Regions from separate parts of the Bacillus sp. PK5-006 genome, predicted to be linked through region 3. Evidence: riboswitches for the same ligand, from Rfam matches in the RefSeq annotation. Region 3 holds a riboswitch; each other region holds the start of a gene.
What was found. Region 3 has a riboswitch for thiamine pyrophosphate ahead of tenA (thiaminase II). Riboswitches for the same ligand answer to the same signal wherever they lie in the genome.
Positions count from the first base shown of each region.

Region 1: linked by a shared signal. The riboswitch ahead of thiT (energy-coupled thiamine transporter ThiT) and the one ahead of tenA (thiaminase II) in region 3 are both predicted to bind thiamine pyrophosphate.
Region 2: linked by a shared signal. The riboswitch ahead of thiC (phosphomethylpyrimidine synthase ThiC) and the one ahead of tenA (thiaminase II) in region 3 are both predicted to bind thiamine pyrophosphate.
Region 4: linked by a shared signal. The riboswitch ahead of tenA (thiaminase II) and the one ahead of tenA (thiaminase II) in region 3 are both predicted to bind thiamine pyrophosphate.

Region 1 covers NZ_CP096414.1:947,307-950,460, forward strand. The annotation lists gene M1D84_RS04795 (GNAT family N-acetyltransferase) at 1-387, shown strand, start outside; gene M1D84_RS04800 (hypothetical protein) at 347-535, opposite strand; gene thiT (energy-coupled thiamine transporter ThiT) at 628-1,203, opposite strand; TPP riboswitch at 1,302-1,403, opposite strand; rRNA gene M1D84_RS04810 (16S ribosomal RNA) at 1,839-3,154, shown strand, end outside.
Region 2 covers NZ_CP096414.1:1,261,871-1,265,024, reverse strand. The annotation lists gene thiC (phosphomethylpyrimidine synthase ThiC) at 1-1,558, opposite strand, end outside; TPP riboswitch at 1,685-1,793, opposite strand; gene M1D84_RS06450 (LysE family transporter) at 2,029-2,661, shown strand; gene M1D84_RS06445 (YhcN/YlaJ family sporulation lipoprotein) at 2,707-3,154, opposite strand, start outside.
Region 3 covers NZ_CP096414.1:167,818-170,971, forward strand. The annotation lists gene M1D84_RS00805 (type 1 glutamine amidotransferase domain-containing protein) at 1-210, shown strand, start outside; gene M1D84_RS00810 (hypothetical protein) at 351-1,478, shown strand; TPP riboswitch at 1,535-1,638, shown strand; gene tenA (thiaminase II) at 1,726-2,412, shown strand; gene M1D84_RS00820 (ECF transporter S component) at 2,409-3,008, shown strand; gene M1D84_RS00825 (ABC transporter ATP-binding protein) at 2,983-3,154, shown strand, end outside.
Region 4 covers NZ_CP096414.1:2,537,237-2,540,390, forward strand. The annotation lists gene tenI (thiazole tautomerase TenI) at 1-563, opposite strand, end outside; gene tenA (thiaminase II) at 538-1,248, opposite strand; TPP riboswitch at 1,327-1,436, opposite strand; gene M1D84_RS13230 (monovalent cation:proton antiporter family protein) at 1,496-3,154, opposite strand, start outside.

The DNA.
Region 1 (3,154 bases), 780 kb from region 3:
GTCGCAGAAGATGCGGAAGGCGTATTTGGTTTTGCTTCTTTCGGAAAACAACGTGACGAACGTTATTCTACATATGATGGAGAGCTGTATGCCATCTATTTATTACAACAGAAACAGAAATCAGGTGCGGGTATTGCCTTAATTGCTAAAGGTGTCGATTATTTAATAGAAAAAGGGTATCAGAAGTTGATGCTATGGGTGTTTGAACAAAATTCGGCAAAACAATTTTATCAAAAACTTCAACCTAGTTTTGTCGTTACCAGCCAGTTCGAGCTGGCTGGCGAGAACCATAATGAAATAGGGTATGGATGGGAGCTGTCTATATTGAATAACCATGTACAGCGAATTAAATCGTCAGCTTCCAGTAATAATGAGAGAAAAAAGTGAAGAGCACAGCAAGCAGCATGTAAGAAATAAACGGTGAAGCTTCTACTTTTCCTTTCACGCCTGCTATTTTTAAAGCTTCATAGAAACTTGCCAAAAAATAAGCAAGACTGAGAATATAACAGCACAGCATAATGGAGTAAGGGCTCATTGTCGTACCTCCAGCATGAAATCTTCTATTATTAATAGATTCCATGGAGCAGCAAATTATGCATAAAAAAATAACCAGCTGAAATCAGCCGGTTATTTTTGATGAGGAAAAACCAAACGAGATGCACTTGGGATGAGTATGCAAAGAACGATACTGCAAATAATAAATGAAGGAACCATATATGTGCTGTTATAAATTAAAGAGTAGACCCATCCTGGTGTTCCTTTCGGTGCATATTGAGAAAAGAAAACGACGCCAGAAATAAAGAACGTCAGCAGCCTGAAGAAACTAGCAATAAAAACAGCTAGGGTAATATAGAAGAATTGCTGTTTTCGCTTTTGATCCTGAATGGCTTTTTTGATCAGTCCAGAAAACAGGCCGCTTAAAGAAATGACAACAGATGCAACGAAGTAATCGAGGAATCCTTGAACAGGTGTAGCGATGATCGGGCTATTCATCAGCTGAAGACCTGCGATTAACACACCGATGATAAATCCGGTAGATATTCCCCATCTAATAGACATGAGAATGACGGGAATCATAATCAGCGCAAGAGAACCGCCATTAGGCATTCTTAAAAAGAGACCTGATAAGTAATCTAATACAAGTGCAAGTGAAGTCATAATTGCGATTTCCATCAGTCGGACCAATTGATTTGATTGCTGCATAAAAAAATCTCCTTTTTCATGAATTGAGCAAGGAGAGACCGTGTAAGGATGAGTATGTTATTCATAGAAAAACATATCGATTTGAATACACCGTATGTATTCAAGTGATTCCACATTCCTACTTCAGTATTAACTGACAGGTTCAAAGGGTCAGAACAACGAATGTTCACTCTCAGCACAAAGCTCCCCCTGCGGTTATTTAGTTTCAATCTATTATAAATATACTAAAGACCCGCAGGATCAACAATAGATAATTCCCGAGATAAGTAGCATTTGTATCAATATATAGGAAGAGATAAGGAAAAATAAATTATTTAGAAAAAATACTTGTTTCTTCTTTCAAAAGGTGTTATATTTGTATTCGCCGCTGAAACAGCGCGGTTGATAAATAACATTAAGAAAAAAGTTGTTGACTTTATCTTGATAGAATGTTATATTAATAAAGTCGCCTCTGAGAGACGACGAAGATGATCTTTGAAAACTAAACAAGACAAAACGTACCTGTTAATTCGAGTTTTTATAAAAAAATCCTATGATACTTCATAGGTAGTCAGTCAAACTGGCGAGGCAGGAAGTGATCACATGCTAAGTTCGCTACATCGTGTAGCAGCGCATGTGTGATATGCATCCTGCATACCTCGGAGAGTTTGATCCTGGCTCAGGACGAACGCTGGCGGCGTGCCTAATACATGCAAGTCGAGCGGACGGAAGGGAGCTTGCTCCCGGATGTTAGCGGCGGACGGGTGAGTAACACGTGGGTAACCTGCCTGTAAGACTGGGATAACTCCGGGAAACCGGAGCTAATACCGGATAGTTCCTTGAACCGCATGGTTCAAGGATGAAAGACGGTTTCGGCTGTCACTTACAGATGGACCCGCGGCGCATTAGCTAGTTGGTGGGGTAATGGCTCACCAAGGCGACGATGCGTAGCCGACCTGAGAGGGTGATCGGCCACACTGGGACTGAGACACGGCCCAGACTCCTACGGGAGGCAGCAGTAGGGAATCTTCCGCAATGGACGAAAGTCTGACGGAGCAACGCCGCGTGAGTGATGAAGGTTTTCGGATCGTAAAGCTCTGTTGTTAGGGAAGAACAAGTGCGAGAGTAACTGCTCGCACCTTGACGGTACCTAACCAGAAAGCCACGGCTAACTACGTGCCAGCAGCCGCGGTAATACGTAGGTGGCAAGCGTTGTCCGGAATTATTGGGCGTAAAGGGCTCGCAGGCGGTTTCTTAAGTCTGATGTGAAAGCCCCCGGCTCAACCGGGGAGGGTCATTGGAAACTGGGAAACTTGAGTGCAGAAGAGGAGAGTGGAATTCCACGTGTAGCGGTGAAATGCGTAGAGATGTGGAGGAACACCAGTGGCGAAGGCGACTCTCTGGTCTGTAACTGACGCTGAGGAGCGAAAGCGTGGGGAGCGAACAGGATTAGATACCCTGGTAGTCCACGCCGTAAACGATGAGTGCTAAGTGTTAGGGGGTTTCCGCCCCTTAGTGCTGCAGCTAACGCATTAAGCACTCCGCCTGGGGAGTACGGTCGCAAGACTGAAACTCAAAGGAATTGACGGGGGCCCGCACAAGCGGTGGAGCATGTGGTTTAATTCGAAGCAACGCGAAGAACCTTACCAGGTCTTGACATCCTCTGACAACCTTAGAGATAGGGCTTTCCCTTTGGGGACAGAGTGACAGGTGGTGCATGGTTGTCGTCAGCTCGTGTCGTGAGATGTTGGGTTAAGTCCCGCAACGAGCGCAACCCTTGATCTTAGTTGCCAGCATTTAGTTGGGCACTCTAAGGTGACTGCCGGTGACAAACCGGAGGAAGGTGGGGATGACGTCAAATCATCATGCCCCTTATGACCTGGGCTACACACGTGCTACAATGGACAGAACAAAGGGCTGCGAGACCGCAAGGTTTAGCCAATCCCATAAATCTGTTCTCAGTTCGGATCGC
Region 2 (3,154 bases), 1.1 Mb from region 3:
GATCAAGTGACAGGTTAAATTGGTCCCGCCACCTAAATTCAAATCTCGCTTTCGATAAAGCATCATCGCGCTTTTGAGCCGCAGGATGTCCTTTTGCTAGATCAGCCGCATGTGCGGCAATTTTATAGGCGATTACGCCTTCTCTCACATCTTCTTTATTCGGCAGACCTAAATGCTCTTTTGGCGTTACATAGCATAGCATGGCTGTTCCGTACCAGCCGATCATGGCCGCACCGATGGCTGATGTAATGTGATCATACCCCGGCGCAATATCTGTTGTAAGAGGCCCTAACGTATAAAATGGGGCTTCCTTGCAAATGTCCATTTGCTTGTCCACATTCTCTTTAATTTTATCCATTGGCACATGACCGGGCCCTTCAATCATCACCTGCACATCATGTTTCCAAGCGATCTCTGTTAACTCACCTAACGTTTCCAGCTCTGCAAACTGCGCCTCATCATTGGCATCAGCAATCGAACCTGGTCTTAGTCCATCTCCAAGTGAAAAGGCAATATCATACGTTTTCATAATTTCACAAATGTCTTCGAAGTGAGTGTAGAGGAAATTCTCTTGATGATGAGCAAGACACCATCTTGCCATAATTGCCCCGCCTCTTGAAACAATTCCGGTCACCCGATCAACTGTGAGCGGAATATATCTTAACAGCACGCCCGCATGAATTGTAAAATAATCTACACCTTGTTCTGCTTGTTCAATTAATGTGTCCCTGTACACGTCCCACGTCAAATCTTCTGCGACTCCATTCACTTTTTCAAGGGCCTGATAGATAGGAACGGTTCCTACTGGAACTGGGCAATTCCGAATGATCCATTCTCTCGTTGTATGAATATCCTTTCCAGTAGACAGATCCATCATTGTGTCTGCCCCCCATCTGATCGCCCACGTCATCTTTTCTACCTCTTCATTAATGGATGACGTGACAGCTGAATTGCCAATATTCGCATTGATTTTGACATGAAAATTCCTTCCGATAATCATTGGTTCACTTTCTGGATGGTTAATATTCGAAGGAATAACGGCTCTTCCGCTCGCTACTTCCTCTCTAACGAACTCAGGGCTTAGCTCTTCTCTTATTGCGATAAACTCCATTTCAGGCGTAATGATGCCTTTTTTGGCATAATGCATTTGCGTCACGCGTGCTCCTTGTTTCGCGCGGAGCGGCTTATGATGAAAATCAGTTTGGACAGAATGGAAGGACTCCTTCTCCCTTGACCGATATCCGTTATCTTCCGGTTTTACATGACGCCCTTCATAGCTTTCTGTATCTCCTCTTTCTTCTATCCATGCTGCTCTAAGACGCTTTAATCCTTTTGTGACGTCAATATGAACGTTCTCATCAGTGTACGGTCCACTCGTATCGTATACTCGGACTGGTTCATTTTTTATGTCGCCCGCCTCTGTCACAGTATGTGAGAGCACAATCTCTCTTTTCGGTACTAAGATATCGGGCCTTGATCCTTTCTCATACACCTTTCGGCTGCCGTCAAAGCTGGATAATAATGATTGGTTGGATGGGACACTTTTCTTTTCCTTCATTTGCTGTTCTCTCCTTTTCTTCTTGTCACCGGACAGGATGGAATCAGCACCAGCAAAAAACCAGGCTCTATTTAAAGAACCTGGTTTCGTCGTCAGAAATAAACATGCATATCATTGATAGGATACATGCATCATCTTCAACTTCCCCACGCTGGTACGAGCCAGATCAGGTCCAAAGGGTTAAGAAGTTTATGCTTCTCTCTCAGCCCATTTACGGGCACCCCTAGTCACTTTTATTGATTTCCACATCAGTGTAGCACAGAGACATCATGAAGAAAAGAAGATTCAGGAAAATAGTTCCTTTCCCCTACAAGCGTTATGGATCATGTTGATATACAGTCTTCTATACATCATTTATCTCTATCATTTCAATCAAATCTGAAATAAACATTGATCCTTTTCTCCTATTATGTATAATTAATCTAAACGGAGAATTTTTATACAATTTAATCAAAGGAAGTTCTAGTCGATTGCAAACATTTCTCACATTTATCGTCGTAGGATTCTCAATTGCTCTGCCTGTTGGAGCAATCACGGTTGAAATGACAAAACAGGGACTCAAAAACGGATTCTTTCATGGTTTAACTGTCGGAGCAGGCGGTATGACCATAGACTTATTACTTATTTTGGCTTTATATGCTGGATTTGCTCAGTTTTTATCTTTGCCGTTTGTTCAAATCCCGCTCTGGCTGATCGGAGCTGTATTTTTAATGATTCTCGCATACGATTCCATTAAAAATGCGGATCAAGATATCCATTTAGCAGGAGAAAAGGTCAATAAATCATTCGCAAAAACATATCGTAACGGCTTGCTCGTGGCGGTATCTCCTGGAAATCTTGTGTTCTGGGTTTCTGTTTTTGGTGCTGTACTTGCGGATGCGTATACAAAAACAGATTCATCTGAATTTATGCTGGCTGCCGGCGGTATTTTGGCAGGGATTCTCCTTCATGACATCGGTCTTCTCACACTTGTATCCTTAACAAGAAAAGTGATGAATCGAACGATGATCAAGTGGACATCCATTATTGCTGGTATTTTATTACTAGGGTTTGGCTGTTATTTCTTTTACGAATTTTATATAGGCATCAAGGTTTATTTTTAAGAAAAGGCTAAAGTTCGTAATGAACTTTAGCCTTTTTGTGTCAAACTATCGGGTCATGCCTGTTTGGCCTGTTTCAAATTGCGTTCTTCTCATGTCTCTAAAGCGTGTGAATGCACCTTCATCTTTTATGACTTGGACTGCTCTTCCATCCGCATAACGAGTCGCTGCTTCTTCTACTTGTGATACGCCTTCTGACGTCAGGCGGCCATCTGATTTAATGGCAATATACACATTCTCATCCGTCACCATGACTTGAGAGTCTGCCACGTGATTCATTTTATTGATACGGTTGGCAATTTTTCTTGAACGCTGGATGTTCTCTTGTTTATCGTAGCCTGAGAACGACATTTGATTATGATAGTTCATATCTCCATGACTGTAGCGTCCATCTCCACCTGTGAGAGGCATTCGATCATCAGCTTGAGGACGTGTACGGTAATCAACATTTGTTGTATTTCTCCCGTTCATTCCCTCCATGAGTTCAGAAACTGGT
Region 3 (3,154 bases):
ACAGGCTTCACAAACGAAGAAGAGGAAGCCGTTCAGCTGACATCAAAAGTTCCATTTTTATTGGAAACAAAACTTCGTGAGCAGGGGGCAGCGTTTGAAAAAGGAGATGCCTTTGCGCCATTTGCTGTTGTTGACGGACAAATCATCACTGGACAAAACCCGGGATCAAGTGCAGAAACAGCACGCTTGTTTGTCAAAACCATTGCATAAAACGATCAAAACCAGTCGTAACTCATGCGGCTGGTTTTTTTGTTATAAAAATGTCCCAAAAAAGACCAAAACAATAATGAGAATAATGGTAAAATAATCACAGGGTAAAAAACCCAAATGAGGAAAAAGGGGATGTTCCTGTGAGAGCATTTTATGTCAAAATCACCGCAGCTTTACTGTCTGTTTTACTCGTCGCAACAGGTTTGTTTTCACCAGCATTAAAAGCAGAAGAAGCACCGAAATCAGAAGGGAAAATATCACCACTGACGGAAAAAGCGATTCAGCAAGTCCAAGAGTCGTTTTTGAAGCAGGATGAAGGAACCGCTATTCAACAGAAGCAAGTGAAAAAATCATTTAAAGTGAATAAGAAGAAAGGAATTAATATCAAACGAAAAGCTGCTAAAGAAGGCAAAATGCGCACGTCTGCCGTTCGCTCCATTGATGGACTAGCTATTAATCAATCGGCTGTCTTAACAGAGGACGATCCAGTTGATTTATGGTTTTTAAGCACATCTTCACCTCAGGCACTCATCAGCCGAATTACCTCTTCAAACCCTGATTATTTTGTTCAATTATTTGTTGTTGATTATGAAACAGGACAAGCCTACCCGACAGATTTAATTCAACCGGCAGGCAGCCTGCTTGGATTGACCAATTTACCAGCAGGTGATTATGCATTCGGTATTACAAGCGGCGGAGAATTTGGAGACTCCTACACGATACAAGTGAATGCAAAAAACCCGCCCAATTTCACGGGGGCTGTATCCCTTTCGTCCACCTTGCAATATTTTGTAGCTGAGTATGCAAACGGTGATGTATTTGCAAATGGTACAAAAGTGTACAATAAGCAAACAAAGACCGCCGATTATAAATGGGAGCGTGTGTTTTACTTCTCATATGATGGAAAATATGAACAGAGAACTCATTCTGTTGACAGTGTAAAAGTGAAAAGTATTTCAGCACCAGTGTCGTACTCCGCTCCATATGCAAGTTCCTCTGAGGCCATTCTCGTCTACTTAGATGTGGAGACTTTATTTATGTATCATGAATCATCGTTTGCTAGCGGGCAGTACTACCATAGTAGCTTTGTTGATACACTCGGGAAGACAACACCAAGACGCTTAGATATTGATGATATGACAAATTACGGTGATCATATTTTAGCTGTAGATTTAAAAACAGGAAAGCCGATTGATTTCTTCAGTGTGCTGAATTTCTACTATGCTGCAGGGATCGAGAAGCTGCCAACAATCAGAACGTTGAATTAAGAAAGGCGGTTGACATCAAATCGCCACATGTGTAGAGTAAAGATAATTAAATGACAAAAGTCCACTAGGGGAGTCATGTATGACTGAGACAAGAGAAAATCTTGGACCCTTTGAACCTGATCTAGTTCGTACTAGCGGAGGGAAGTGGAGCTGGACCTTGTCTTATTCATGATTGAATCGATAAGAAGGCCGCTCCATTTGGGGTGGCTTTTTCATTTATTCAACTGAAGAAGAGGAGGCTTTTTTTATGACATTTTCTACGCAATTAAGGAAAGAAGCAGAACCGTTATTTGAAGCCATTTATCAGCATCCGTTCGTCAGAGGCCTGGCAGCAGGAAAGCTGGAAAAGGAACAAATCATTCATTACGTCAAACAAGATGCAGAATACTTACAAGCATTCATTAAAATTTATGCAGCAGCGCTCAGCAGATGTACAGACAGGGAGGATATTGCGTTTTTCCATCAGCAGATTGCGTTTGTACTAGATAGTGAGACGCACCCTCATCAAAACCTTTGCCGAGTGGCAGGGGTAGCATATGATGAGCTCCAAGGTGCTTCTTTGGCTCCGAGTGCTCACCACTATATTCATCACATGCTGCAAGTTGCGCAAGAAGGTACGCTTGGTGAAATCATCGCTGTCCTGCTTCCATGTCCTTGGACATATTGGGAGATAGGGAAACGAATGCTCACAGATGTGCAGCCAGACCCTTCACATCCGTTTTATGAGTGGATCACGTTTTATGGAGGATTAACTGATTCTGTTACAGGTGAGCTTTGCAAGCGGCTCGATCAGTTGGCGGAAGCAGCAAGTGAGAAGGAAAAGGAAAAAATGAAACAGCACTTTATCTTAAGCTGCCAGCTCGAGTACAAGTTTTGGGAAATGGCCTTCACTGTTGAAGAGTGGCCAGTTCAACTGGAGGTGCATTCATCATGACATGGAAGATGAAAGAAGTCGTCCTTGCGGTGATTTTATCCGTTGCGTGCGGTGTGATCTATTTAGGGTGGTCCACGCTATACTTACCGATTACAGCACTTGTTGGCCCAGCAGGAGGCAACATCATGTTTGGAATATGGGTCATTGCAAGTCCAATCGTTGCATATATCATTCAAAAGCCGGGGGCTGCTCTGATTGCAGAAACAGCCGCCGCTGCTGTGGAATTATTGACCGGCAGCCACTTCGGACTTTCAGCTCTGTTAATTGGTGTATGCCAAGGACTCGGAGCAGAAATCGCCTTCGCTCTTTTTGGTTATAAACGATATCGCATGTGGACACTGATGCTCTCTGGTGCCTTTGCCGCTATCGGAGCGATGGCGTACAGTCTCGTGGCAAATGGCTTTGGTTATTACACGCCTCAAGTTTTACTTATGACCCTTGTGACTCAAATGATCAGTGGAATGATACTTGGCGGCTGCCTTGCGAAAGTGGTGGTAGACGCACTATCCAAAACAGGTGTACTGAATCAATATGCCATCATGAAAGAAAAACGAAACAAAGGTGAACAGCATGAATTCATTTCTCGCGTGCAATGAACTCTCTGTCCGTTTTTATGAACAGCCTAAGCCCGTTTTGCATCAAATCTCCCTTACGATTCAAAAAGGGGAAAAGGTGCTTATTTTAGGACCGAGCGGAAGCGGGAAATCTACGCTCATTTCGGTTCTGGCTGGAATCATTCCAG
Region 4 (3,154 bases), 1.4 Mb from region 3:
ATCATACGCGGCTGATGATGAGCAAAAATCCCAGACATGACAGCAATTCCTTTCACATTTGCTTGTTTCAATTCTGGAACTCGTTCTGGGGTCACCCCGCCGATGGCCACCACTGGAATTGTTAGTTCAGAAGTCAGTTCTTTCACAAGCTGTACACCTCTTGCCTGAAGTCCTGGTTTACAAGAGGTAGCATATATGTGCCCAAACATGACATACTCTGCTCCATTTTTCTCTGCTGCTTTCGCTTCTTCTATCGAATGGACAGATACTCCCGCATGAAGATGAGGAAATTTTTTTCGCAGTTCTTTTGGCGAAAAGCTGTGGCCTGGGAGATGCACCCTGTGAATATTGGTAAGCAGTGCAACGTCTACTCTGTCATTGATCACGAGCTTTTCTTTCGGTACACCTTCTAAAAGGAGATTCTTCACGAGATCAACAAGCTCACTCGCAGTTTTAGACCGTTCACGAATATGAATAAAATCCACTTCAGACGCTATAACTTTTATTTGTTTGATCAGTTCACCCGCAGGAAGGGAATCATTTGTCACTGCGTGGAGTTCCATTTGCACCAACCCCATCTAAGCATGCTGTTTGCCACATTTCTTTTTGATACGCCATCTCCCAAAAGTGATATTCATAATAGCTTGAAATCACGAAATTTTCTTTCATATTGGCCCGTACATGGTCTGGTGCTTTTTCTGCTAGTTCATCAAAGCGGTTCACCTGTTCGAAGACGAGTTCCTTAAACCAATCGCCTCCGTATGTCAAAATCCATTCTTGGTAAATTGGATGGTCAGGTGTTGTTTGTTTCAGCTTTTCACCTACCTCATAATAGAGCCAGTAACACGGTAATAATGCGGCTAAAATCTCTTCAAACCGTCCGCTTTTTACAGATCGGTACATATGAGAGGTATACGCATAAGCAGTGGGAGAAGGCTTAAAGTTCTCAATGGCTTCATCAGAAATTTGCAGAAGCTCTGTAAATTTCCTATGCAGCGACAGCTCTGCTTCATACGTGCCCTGGGCATGATACGCCATTCTGCCCGTCGTATGTAAGTCATCACTTATCGCCGCTCCATATGCCTGCACCTTTGCAAAATGAGTTAAATAATAAGAATCCTGCATCACGTAATAGGTGAAACGATCGAGTGAAAGTGTGCCATCTCCAATCCCTTTGACAAAAGGATGTGTAAAGCTTCCATTCCACCATGTTGCTGCAGCCTCTTTACATTCTGTTGAAAACGTCATGTTCCTCTCCTCCTGTTTTTCCATATAAAAAAGCCACTTTCCGCGTGGAAAGTGGCTTGGAATTTGTAAAAAGCATAGTCAAAAACCGCACCACTTCCCTACGCAGGTATGAACCTGTTCAGGTAATGAGGGTCTAAAAGTCGACACTTTTATCTCAGCCCTTTTAAAGGACTCCCCTAGTGGATCAAATATATGATGTTGTACCTCTATCTTAATCAGGAATTGTTCATTGGTCAAGGGTTCATTGTCATTCTAATTGGGCTCTTAGTCCTGCCACATACTCTCGGGAGCCCGATACAAGCACACGGTCGCCGCTTCTAAGTGTCGTATCGCCATGCGGTACTAAGCTGTCTACCCCTCTAAAAATGCGGACAAATACCAAATCACCGGTGAAAGGAAATTCTCTCAGCATGACATTATGATAACGATGATTGTTCATTTGAATTTGATACAAAGAAGAATCCTCATTTGTTAGCAATCGAATCGCATCAGGTGCTTCAATCAAAGCTCTTAGCACCGTTTTAGATGACAGGAAAGTAGAAAACGTATCAATTCCCGCTTCCTTCAATATCAGCTCTGCCTCTGCTTTGTTGACACTTGCAATGACTTGTTTTGAACCTTCTTCTTTTGCAAATAAAGCAATTTCCTTATTTTTCGTCTCACTGCCTGTTGCGACGACAAGAACATCTTCTTGGCCGACGCCTGCCTTTCTCAGCGTCTCATCATCGTATTGTTCAATTGATTCGACTTCAAAGATAGAGTCTGCCAGCAGCGCTTCCTTATTTTCTTGAAATACATGCAAAATCCGAATATCATATTCATCCTGATGTAAGTCAAGTGTGACAGGTAAAGTCAGCTGATTTGCACCAATAAAGGTCACACGCTTCTTATGGCTTGCCGCTTGTTCTTTTTTAAACAGCGCTTTAAACCAAACAGGTGTTAAAATACTTGTTAACACAGCAACTAAAATCAGCGCTCCTGACATTTTATGATCAATGACACCGAGCCGCTCACCAATCGTCGCAGCTGCAATGACGAGAGATAAAGTTGAAGTTAATAAAAAGCCAGAGCCAATGACCTTTTTCATGTCATACCATTTTTTCAAATAAAGAATCGGGATGAGCTTACTTATAAGCAGTGCAATAAACAGAAGCGGAATCATGATCATAATCGTCGGATCCTTAAACAGTGCCCATATATTTAGATCCACTCCGACCATCACAAAAAAGATCGGGATTAAAAATCCGTAGCCAAATGAGTCCAGCTGCTGAACGAGTTCTTTATTTGGCGAAAGAAGGGACACAAGCACGCCAGCTAAAAACGCCCCTAGAATATTTTCAGCCCCGAGTGATTCAGATAAGGCAACTAAGACTATAATGAGAGTAAAGATTGCCCTTGTCCCAATTTGCACGGTTCCTTTAGACATCGACTGAAAAATTGACTTAGTCTTAAATACGCGGCCAAATAAATAAAGAAGAATGCCTGCAGCAAATAATAAGAGCAGGAGCCACATGTTCCCTGTTCCATCTCCATAAATGGAGGAAAACACAGCAAGCAAAATCATCGTGACCAAATCGGCAATGACAGCTACAAGCAGAATGATTTGACCGATATTCGTCTGCATCAACTTTTCCTCTTTTAAGGTTGGCACCACTACGCCTAATGAAATGGTAGAGATAATGAGCGTCATTAAAAAGGCATTTTGGATAAACCCTGCGAGTACAAACGCATAGGACAGGATAAAAGACATACAAAATACCCCAAGAAAAATCATGGTGGCTGCTTTAAATGTATTTGGTTCTTTTAAACCATTTGGGAGTTCTCGTGCTTTCTTCTTTGACTCAAAAGAAGAAAAATCTATTTCAAGTCCACTTAAAAACATCAGAAAAATAAAACCGAGCATGGA